3 linked regions of the Cupriavidus necator N-1 genome follow. The protein of the gene in region 1 interacts with the protein of each later gene in a pairwise test. Links are inferred from orthologs where the notes say so. Each region holds a gene or a part of one and is shown in the gene's direction. Other genes may lie near its edges.

Region 1 (3,540 bases):
GCGCATGCCGGCGGGCAGCAGCGCCAGCACCTCGGCCTCCAGCACCGACAGCTGGCGCGCGGTCTGCATCAGCGTCGAAACCGGGCCGGCCTTGGCCAGCCAGTCGTTGAGCGGCTTGGCGGCGGGGGTCTGCAGGGCGTGGTGGGTGAAGCGGCGCATGCATGCATTCTAGCAAGGGGCGCGGGGGCCGCCTTGCCCGACCGCGGATTGAAGCTGCGGCGGCCGCCCCAAACTGTGGCTGACGGGGCGCGCGGGCAATCATGCGCACGACACGCATGGTCAACATTCGGCGGGCTTGCCTGCCCTTGCGGGACGGGGCCAGGCGCGTTCCGGCCGTGACCCCGGCACATGATAAACTCGGCGTTTTGCGCCAATCTATCCATTCCTCGCCCGGCCGCCGGAGCAGCCCGCATCCCTGGGGTGCACCCGGTTCCGCGCAGGTGAAAGCAATCGATGATCACCGGCCTTCTCAAGAAAGTCTTCGGCAGCCGCAATGAGCGGCTGATCAAACAATATCGCCGCACGGTGGCGCAGATCAATGCGCTGGAGCCGAAGTTCGAGCAGCTCTCGGACGACGAGCTGCGCGGCATGACGGAGACCTTCCGGCAGCGCCACGCCGGCGGCGAATCGCTCGAGGCGCTGCTGCCCGAGGCCTTCGCCGTCTGCCGCGAGGCCAGCAAGCGTGTCATGAAGATGCGCCACTTCGACGTGCAGCTGATCGGCGGCATGGTGCTGAACGACAACAAGATCGCCGAAATGCGCACCGGCGAAGGCAAGACGCTGACCGCGACACTGGCCGTGTACCTGAATGCCATCACCGGCAAGGGCGTGCACGTGGTGACCGTCAACGACTACCTGGCGCAGCGCGATGCCGAGTGGATGGGCCGGCTGTACAACTTCCTGGGCCTGTCGGTGGGCGTGAACCTGTCGCAGATGCCGCACGACGCCAAGCAGGCGGCGTACAACTCGGACATCACCTACGGCACCAACAACGAGTTCGGCTTCGACTACCTGCGCGACAACATGGTCTACGACCCGTCGCAGCGCGTGCAGCGCCCGCTCAACTACGCCATCGTCGATGAAGTGGACTCGATCCTGATCGACGAGGCCCGCACCCCGCTGATCATCTCCGGCCAGGCTGAGAACCAGACCGACCTGTACCAGCGCATGAACGGCATCCCCAAGCTGCTCGAGCGCCAGATCGGTGAAGAGAAGGCCGATGGCACCGGCGTGGAGAAGCCGGGCGACTACTACGTCGACGAGAAGGGCCACCAGGTCTACCTGACCGAAGCCGGCCACGAGAAGGCCGAAGAGATCCTGTCGCAGCAGGGCCTGATCGGCGAGGGCGAATCGCTATACGCGCCGCAGAACATCACGCTGATGCACCACCTGTACGCGGCCCTGCGCGCGCACAGCCTGTTCCATCGCGACCAGCACTACGTGGTGCAGAACGACGAAGTCGTGATCGTCGACGAGTTCACCGGCCGCCTGATGACCGGCCGCCGCTGGTCCGACGGCCTGCACCAGGCCGTGGAGGCCAAGGAAGGTGTCACCGTCCAGCAAGAGAACCAGACGCTGGCGACGATCACCTTCCAGAACTACTTCCGCATGTACAGCAAGCTGGCCGGCATGACCGGCACGGCTGACACCGAAGCGTATGAGTTCCAGGAGATCTACGGCCTGGAAGTGGTGGTGATCCCGACCAACCGCCCGGCCCAGCGCAAGGACCAGCAGGACCAGATCTACAAGACCGGCAAGGAGCGCTACGACGCCGTGGTGCGCGATATCCGCGACTGCTACGAGCGTGGCCAGCCGGTGCTGGTGGGCACCACCTCGATCGAGACCTCGGAATACCTGTCGGGCCTGCTCGATCGCGAACAACTGCCGCACCAGGTGCTCAACGCCAAGCAGCACGCACGCGAAGCCGAGATCGTGGCCCAGGCCGGCCGCCCCAAGATGATCACCATTGCCACCAACATGGCCGGTCGCGGTACCGACATCGTGCTGGGCGGCAATGTGGAGAAGCAATCCGGTTTTATCGAGGCGGATCCGAACCTGTCCGACGCCGAGAAGGCCGCGCGCATCAAGCAGCTCGAGGATGAGTGGCATTCGCTGCACGAGCAGGTCAAGACCGCCGGCGGCCTGCATATCGTCGGCACCGAGCGCCATGAATCGCGCCGTATCGACAACCAGTTGCGCGGCCGTGCCGGCCGCCAGGGCGACCCGGGTTCGTCGCGCTTCTACCTGTCGCTGGACGACCAGCTGCTGCGCATCTTCGCCGGCGACCGCGTGCGCGCCATCATGGAACGCCTGAAGATGCCCGAGGGCGAGCCGATCGAGGCCGGCATCGTCACGCGCTCGATCGAGTCGGCGCAGCGCAAAGTCGAAGGCCGCAACTTCGACATCCGCAAGCAGCTGCTGCAGTACGACGACGTTGCCAACGACCAGCGCAAGGAAATCTACAAGCTGCGCAACGACGTGCTGGAAGCCCAGGATGTCGGCGACATGGTGACCAACCTGCGCGAGAGCGTGCTGGTTGAGCTGTTCCGCGACCACGTGCCGGCCGACACCATGGAAGAGCAGTGGAACATCGCCGGCCTGGAAACGCGCCTGCGCGAGGACTGGGGCCTGGAAGTGCCGCTGGCGCAGACCATCGAGGGCGCGCAGAGCATCGAGGACGAAGAGCTGCTCAACCTGATCATGAAGGCGGCCGCGGAGCGCTACGGCAGCAAGGTCGCGATGGTCGGCCGCGAGTCGTTCGCCGGCTTCGAGCGCTCGGTCATGCTGCAGAGCATCGACACGCACTGGCGCGAGCACCTGGCCGCGCTGGACCACCTGCGCCAGGGCATCCACCTGCGCGGCTATGCGCAGAAGGATCCCAAGCAGGAATACAAGCGCGAGTCGTTCGAGCTGTTCGCGCGTTTGCTGGACCTGATCAAGAGCGAAGTCACGCGCGTGACCTTCAACGTGCAGATCCAGTCGCCGGAAGAACTGGAGCAGGCTTCGGAAGAGATCGAGGAAGGCCTGTCGCACCTGGAGAACGTCCAGTACAAGCACGACGAGTTCGCCGAAGGGCGAGAGCCGGTCGAGGAAGCGCCGTCGCCGCGCACCGGTGCGGCCATGGCCGCCGCCGAGCTGGCGCTGGCGGGCATGCCCAAGGTCGGCCGCAACGACCCGTGCCCGTGCGGCTCGGGCAAGAAGTTCAAGCAGTGCCACGGCAGGCTCAGCTGAGTCGCGCACCGGTATGAGGTCGCGCCCGTCGCACGGCGTGACGCGAATGGAAACGACATGCCCGCCCTTAGCGGGCATGTTCGTCTGATGACAAGCAAGTTGCGAGCAGAAGCCGCAAGCAGATAACGCAAGCAGGAAAGAGGAGTCCACATGCCCGTCAATCTTCCGCTGCCCCAGGCAGAGAACCTGAAATCCGTCGCCGGCGTGGAGCTGGGCTGGGCCGAGGCGGGCATCCGCAAGGCCAACCGCAAGGACGTGCTGGTGGTGCGCGTGGCCGAAGGCAGCACCGTGGCCGGCGTCTTCACCAGC
Region 2 (3,038 bases), 3.0 Mb from region 1 along the record:
GTAAAGCGGTTTTCAAGGTTCCACGTGGATTCGCCGTGGCGGATGAGGACGAGCTTGTACATGCTGCTGCTTCCAGAGAGTAGGTAACCTGCATGCGTCCGCGCCGTCACCTGGAGGGGGCTGATGGGTTCCTTGTGGACATCCCATGTCTCAGACAGGCGACAATGGCGGATGGCCATGCGACGGCAGGGCCTGGACGCCAAACCGCGTATTTTATAATGCCGCCGACCCAACCTACCGGAATGCCAACGTGAATTTCTTCGCCGACTACAACAACCTCGCTCTGATCGCCCTCGCCGTGGTCTCGGGCGGCCTGCTGGCCTGGCCCGCGATTTCGCGCAGCACCCGCGGCAAGACCGTCAATACGGCCGCCGCGACCCAGCTGATCAACAAGCGCGGCGCGGTCGTGGTCGACATCCGCGAGCCCGCCGAGTATGCCAAGGGTCACCTGCCCCAAGCCAAGAGCGCGCCGCTGGCCGACCTGCCCTCGCGCGCGGCCGGCCTTGCAAAGGACAAGGCTGCCCCCATCATCGTCGTGTGCCAGACCGGCCAGCGCTCGGGCAAGGCCCAGGCAGCGTTGAAGGAAGCCGGTTACAGTGAGATCTACGCGCTCGAGGGCGGCATCGCCGCCTGGCAGCAGGCAGGCCTGCCGCTGGTGAAGTAATCCCGGGCAGCACCGCCGTATCCGTCACAGCGCGCCCCCGGCCAGGCCGGGCTGCGCGCGCATTGCATTCAAGGAGAACCCGCATGGCCCGTGTCGTCATGTACAGCACCGTTGTGTGCCCGTATTGCCTGATGGCTGAACGCCTGCTCAAGTCCAAGGGCGTGGAAATGATCGAGAAGATCCTGATCGACCGCGAACCCGGCAAGCGTGAAGAGATGATGGCCCGTACTGGTCGCCGCACCGTGCCGCAGATCTACATCGACGAGACCCACGTGGGCGGCTTCGACGACCTCTCGGCGCTGGACCGCCAGGGCGGCCTGGTGCCGCTGCTGGCTGCCTGAGCCGGTTGCTCCGGCGCTGGCTCGGAATCGTCTGATTCCGGGCCGGGCCGGTTCCGGCACACTCCCGGCGCGGGTGAATTCGCCACCCGCGTCATGTACCATATGCGTTTTCCAACCGGGCACCGGCCACCCTTGCACGACGCAAGGGCTGCGGCCACCGCGCCCGATGCACATCCAGCCCATCCTCCCCGGAAGCCTTTCATGAGCGACCAGCAAAACACCCAGCAGGACGATCAACCCTTCTTCAACATCCAGCGCGTCTACCTGAAAGACATGTCGCTGGAGCAGCCCAATTCGCCCGGCATCTTCCTGGAATCGGAAGCCCCGTCGGTGGAAGTGCAGGTCAACGTCGGCGCTTCGCAGCTGCAGGAAGGGATCTTCGAGGTGGTGGTGACGGGCACCGTGACGACCAAGGTGCAGGACAAGGTTGCCTTCCTGGTGGAAGCGCACCAGGCCGGCATCTTCGATATCCGCAACGTGCCGGTGGAGCAGCTGGACCCGCTGCTGGGCATCGCCTGCCCGACCATCCTGTACCCGTACCTGCGCGGCAATATCGCTGACGTGATCACCCGCGCCGGCTTCCAGGCCATCCACCTGTCGGAAATCAACTTCCAGGCGCTGTATGAGCAACGTCTGCAGGCCGCCATGGAAGAAGCCCAGGGTGCCGAAGGTGGCAACAGCGGCATCGTGATGCCCGACGGCAGCCAGGCCCGCCACTGATTCCGGCGGCCTGAGCCATCATCGAAACGGGGCTGCGGCCCCGTTTTGACTTTGGACTACCATCGGTGGCGTGAACCTCCGAGCCATCTTCTGTTCGAGCTGCCATGAAACTGACCTTCCTCGGTGCCGGTGCCTGGGGCACCGCCCTCGCCAGCCATGCCGCGGCCACCAACGACGTGGTGCTGTGGGGACGCGATCCCGCGCAGCTCGCGGCGATTGCGGCCACGCGTGAGAACGCCGCCTACCTGCCCGGCGTGACGCTGTCCGGGCGGCTGGCGGTGCAGGCGGATTTCGAGCAGGCCGTGGCGCATGCCGCCGACGATGCCGACGGCATTGTGGTGGTGGCAACGCCGGTGGCGGGCTTGCGCGAGATGACGCGCCGGCTGGCCGCGCGCAGCGCCAGGCCGGTGTCGATGCTGTGGTTGTGCAAGGGCTTCGAGTCTGGCACCCACCTGCTGCCGCACCAGATGGTGCGGGCCGAGCTCGATGCCGCCGGGCGCACCGAGGGCTTTGCCTACGGCGTGCTGACCGGCCCCAGCTTCGCGCGCGAGGTGGCGCTGGGGCTGCCGTGCGCGCTGACCGTGGCGGGCAACGAGCCGTCGCTGGCCGAACGCGCGCAGGCGGCTTTCCACCATCACGCGATGCGCATCTACGGCAGCGACGACCTGACCGGCGTGGAAGTCGGCGGTGCGGTCAAGAACGTGCTGGCCATTGCCACCGGCGCCAGCGACGGGCTGGGCCTGGGCCTGAACGCGCGCGCCGCGCTGGTGACGCGCGGGCTGGCCGAGATGACGCGCCTGGGGCTGGCGCTGGGCGGCCGGGTCGAGACCTTCATGGGCCTGGCCGGCGTGGGCGACCTGATCCTGACCGCCACCGGCGACCTGTCGCGCAACCGCAAGGTCGGCCAGCAGCTGGCGGCGGGGCAGAGCCTGGAGCAGATCCTGGCCGGGCTGGGCCACGTCGCCGAAAGGCGTGCGCTGCGCCCAGGCGGTGGCCGAGCTGGCCGCCACGCACGGCGTCGAGATGCCGATCGCCCGCGCGGTCTGCGCGGTGCTGTTCACGGGCTGAGCGCCGCCGATGCGGTGGCGCAGCTGCTGCAGCGCGACGCGCGCGACGAATGACTACCCGCGTATCCACCTTCTGATCCTCTGCACCGCATGCCCACACGACGACAAGCGCTGATCGCGCTGGCGGCTGCCTGCGCCGCCGGGACTTCCGGCAGCGTCTTCGCCCAACCCTGGCCCGCGCGGCCGATCCGCATGGTGGTGCCGTTCCCGCCGGGCTCGTCGCCCGACTTGATCGCGCGCATCGTG
Region 3 (2,900 bases), 500 kb from region 1 along the record:
GCAGGCTCTTGTGCGTGGTGGTGGTGACGAAGTCGGCGTGCGGCACCGGGTTCGGGTAGACGCCCGCGGCGATCAGGCCGGCGTAGTGGGCCATGTCGACCATGAAGTAGGCGCCGATCGACTTGGCCACCTTGCTGATGCGCTCGAAGTCGATGCGCAGCGCGAAGGCCGAGGCGCCGGCGATGATCAGCTTGGGCTTCTTCTCTTGCGCCAGCTTTTCCAGCGCATCGTAATCGATGTCTTCCTGGGCGTTCAGGCCGTAGCTGACCACGTTGAACCACTTGCCGCTCATGTTCAGGGCCATGCCGTGGGTCAGGTGGCCGCCTTCGGCCAGGCTCATGCCCATGATGGTGTCGCCCGGCTTGAGCACGGCGAAGTACACACCCTGGTTGGCCTGCGAGCCCGAGTTGGGCTGCACGTTGGCGGCTTCGGCGCCGAACAGCTGCTTGACGCGGTCAATGGCCAGCTGCTCGACCACGTCGACGTACTCGCAACCGCCGTAGTAGCGCTTGCCGGGATAGCCCTCCGCGTACTTGTTGGTCAGCTGCGAACCCTGGGCGGCCATCACGGCCGGCGAGGTGTAGTTCTCGGAGGCGATCAGCTCGATGTGGTCTTCCTGGCGCTGGTTTTCCTGCTGGATGGCGGCAAAGACCTCGGGGTCGATCTGGTCGATCGTAAAACGGCTGCGTTCGAACATGGCGAAACTCGTCTGAAAAATAGGGAATCCGATTCACGCATCGGGGGTAGGGCGCGCGGGGAAGGCTAGCGGCGACCAGCACCGGCGGCACGTTGTAACCGTCGGTGCAGGGCGCACCCTGCTTCCCATTCGCTGCCCAGGCGAGCGGCAGGCGCAAGCAACTTCACGCCTAGGCGTGCTGAACGTTACGCGAACGCGCAATGAACGTCACGCCAGAGAACTTGCGCTTCCTCGTGGTAGTGCCCACTGACTTCGCCAGTCGCGCAAGATGGAATGGTTGCGCGCAGTGTAGCGCGAGGCGGGCGCCCGCCGCAAGCCGTCGGCCCCGCCAGGCAAGCGCTGGCAAGGGCTGGCCAGCAACTTGCTGTTGCAAAGTCGTCATGCGGGTTTACACGAAACCGCTATCGCTCTCCGTTACAATCGCGGCCATGACAAACTTTGTCTGGACCCTGCGGGTGTACTGGGAAGACACCGACGCGGGTGGCGTAGTGTTCTACGCCAACTACCTGAAGTTCTTCGAGCGCGCCCGCACCGAGTGGCTGCGTGCGCTCGGCATCGAGCAGCAGTCGCTCGCCGACGAGGCGGGCGTGGTCTTTATCGTCCGCAGTACGGCGGTGGACTACAATGCGCCCGCCCGGCTGGATGACCAGCTCGAGATCCGCACGCGCATCGACCGGGTCGGCCCGGCGTCGGTCCAGTTCACCCAGGAAGCCTGGCGTGGCGAGCTGATGCTGGCATCTGGCGCGATCCGCGTTGGGTGTGTCGATCGAAGCACTTTCCGTCCCGCCCCGATTCCCGACCCCGTTCTAGCTACCATCAAGTCCGCACGATGAATCCCGTGACCGTCACGCAAGACATGTCGATCGTAACGCTGGTGCTCCACGCCAGCCTGCTGGCACAGGCCGTCATGGTGCTGTTGCTCGTCATGTCCCTATTTTCGTGGACCTATATCTTCCGCAAGCACCTGGCGGTGCGCTCAGCACGCACCCAGACCGAGGGGTTCGAACGCGACTTCTGGGCCGGCGGCGACCTGCAGGCGCTATATAACAGTGCCGTCAACAACCGCCACAACACCGGCGCGCTGGAGCGGATCTTTGAATCCGGCATGGGCGAGTTCCTGAAGGCGCGCGAGCGCGGCAACGAAGCCGGCGCGCTGCTCGATGCGGCCCGGCGCGCGATGCGCGCGGCCTACCAGCGCGAGATGGATGTGCTGGAATCGCATCTGCCGTTCCTGGCGTCGGTGGGTTCGGTGAGCCCGTATATCGGCCTGTTCGGCACGGTATGGGGGATCATGAACGCATTCCGCGGCCTGTCGAATGTGCAGCAGGCGACGCTCGCATCGGTGGCCCCCGGTATTGCCGAGGCGCTGGTGGCGACCGCGATCGGCCTGTTCGCGGCGATTCCGGCGGTGATCGCCTACAACCGCTATGCCACGGAGATCGACCGCCTGGCGATCCGGTTCGAGAGCTTCATGGAAGAGTTCCTGAACATCCTGCAACGGCAGGCACGCTAACTGCACACGTATCGAATCTAATCCAGACGGTCCGGGCGCAAGCCCGGGCCGGCGTTTCCAGGAGTCCTGCAATGGCAGCCATTCAGCGCCGCGGCGGCTCGCGCCGCCGGGCCAGCGCCGAGATCAATGTCGTGCCGTATATCGACGTCATGCTCGTGCTGCTGGTCATCTTCATGGTGGCGGCGCCGATCGTGAGCCCCGCCACCGTCGACCTGCCCACCGTAGCCAACGCCACGCCGCAGCAGAAGGCGCCGCCGATCGTGGTCACCGTGCACGAGAGCGGCCAGCTCACCGCGCGCGGCAAGGACAACGCCGGCAATGCCTTCGAGCGCAAGGTCGACAAGCAGGGCCTGCTCGACTTTGTGCACCAGCGCCAGAACGAGAATCCCGACCAGCCGGTGGTGATTGCCGCCGACCGCTCGGTCAAGTACGAGGCGGTGCTGGACGTGATGTCGATCCTGAAAGCCGATGGCATCAAGCGCGTCGGCCTGATGGTCAAGTCCAAGACCTCCTGACGCATTGAAGCGCCTATCTGATTGCCGTTGCGCCTGATGAAGACCGTCGCCGCCTATCCCTACCAGCCGGTCAAGGAGCGGGGAACCCTGCGTTCCTTCCTGTTCGCGCTCTTCATGCACATGCTGCTGGCTGTCGTGCTGTACTACGGCGTGCGCTTGCAGAGCAGCACCCCGG

The links.
Region 2: the proteins of secA (region 1) and secB interact in binary tests that used the Escherichia coli proteins (3 or more experiments, as listed by UniProt). The link is inferred for Cupriavidus necator N-1 from one-to-one orthologs.
Region 3: the proteins of secA (region 1) and ybgC interact in binary tests that used the Escherichia coli proteins (3 or more experiments, as listed by UniProt). The link is inferred for Cupriavidus necator N-1 from one-to-one orthologs.

The regions. Positions count from the first base shown.
Region 1 is NC_015726.1:3,335,195-3,338,734, reverse strand. The notes cover bases 88-3,431. They hold secA (preprotein translocase subunit SecA), read left to right. Parts: upstream 88-453; coding sequence 454-3,231; downstream 3,232-3,431. Other genes in these bases: argJ (bifunctional glutamate N-acetyltransferase/amino-acid acetyltransferase ArgJ), read left to right, coding at 3,382-3,431; CNE_RS15645 (hypothetical protein), read right to left, coding at 88-159. Outside these bases: more of CNE_RS15645, read right to left, coding at 1-87; more of argJ, read left to right, coding at 3,432-3,540. UniProt on the Escherichia coli protein: Required for protein export, interacts with the SecYEG preprotein conducting channel.
Region 2 is NC_015726.1:347,174-350,211, forward strand. What follows is about bases 124-2,965. They hold secB (protein-export chaperone SecB), read left to right. Parts: upstream 124-1,206; coding sequence 1,207-1,725; downstream 1,726-2,965. Other genes in these bases: CNE_RS01720 (rhodanese-like domain-containing protein), read left to right, coding at 251-664; grxC (glutaredoxin 3), read left to right, coding at 748-1,005; CNE_RS01735 (NAD(P)H-dependent glycerol-3-phosphate dehydrogenase), read left to right, coding at 1,830-2,846; CNE_RS01740 (Bug family tripartite tricarboxylate transporter substrate binding protein), read left to right, coding at 2,883-2,965. Also shown: gpmA (2,3-diphosphoglycerate-dependent phosphoglycerate mutase), read right to left, coding at 1-62; more of CNE_RS01740, read left to right, coding at 2,966-3,038. UniProt on the Escherichia coli protein: One of the proteins required for the normal export of some preproteins out of the cell cytoplasm. It is a molecular chaperone that binds to a subset of precursor proteins, maintaining them in a translocation-competent state.
Region 3 is NC_015726.1:2,836,267-2,839,166, reverse strand. The notes cover bases 124-2,827. They hold ybgC (tol-pal system-associated acyl-CoA thioesterase), read left to right. Parts: upstream 124-1,125; coding sequence 1,126-1,530; downstream 1,531-2,827. Other genes in these bases: tolA (cell envelope integrity protein TolA), read left to right, coding at 2,762-2,827; tolR (protein TolR), read left to right, coding at 2,282-2,725; tolQ (protein TolQ), read left to right, coding at 1,527-2,210; glyA (serine hydroxymethyltransferase), read right to left, coding at 124-697. Outside these bases: more of glyA, read right to left, coding at 1-123; more of tolA, read left to right, coding at 2,828-2,900.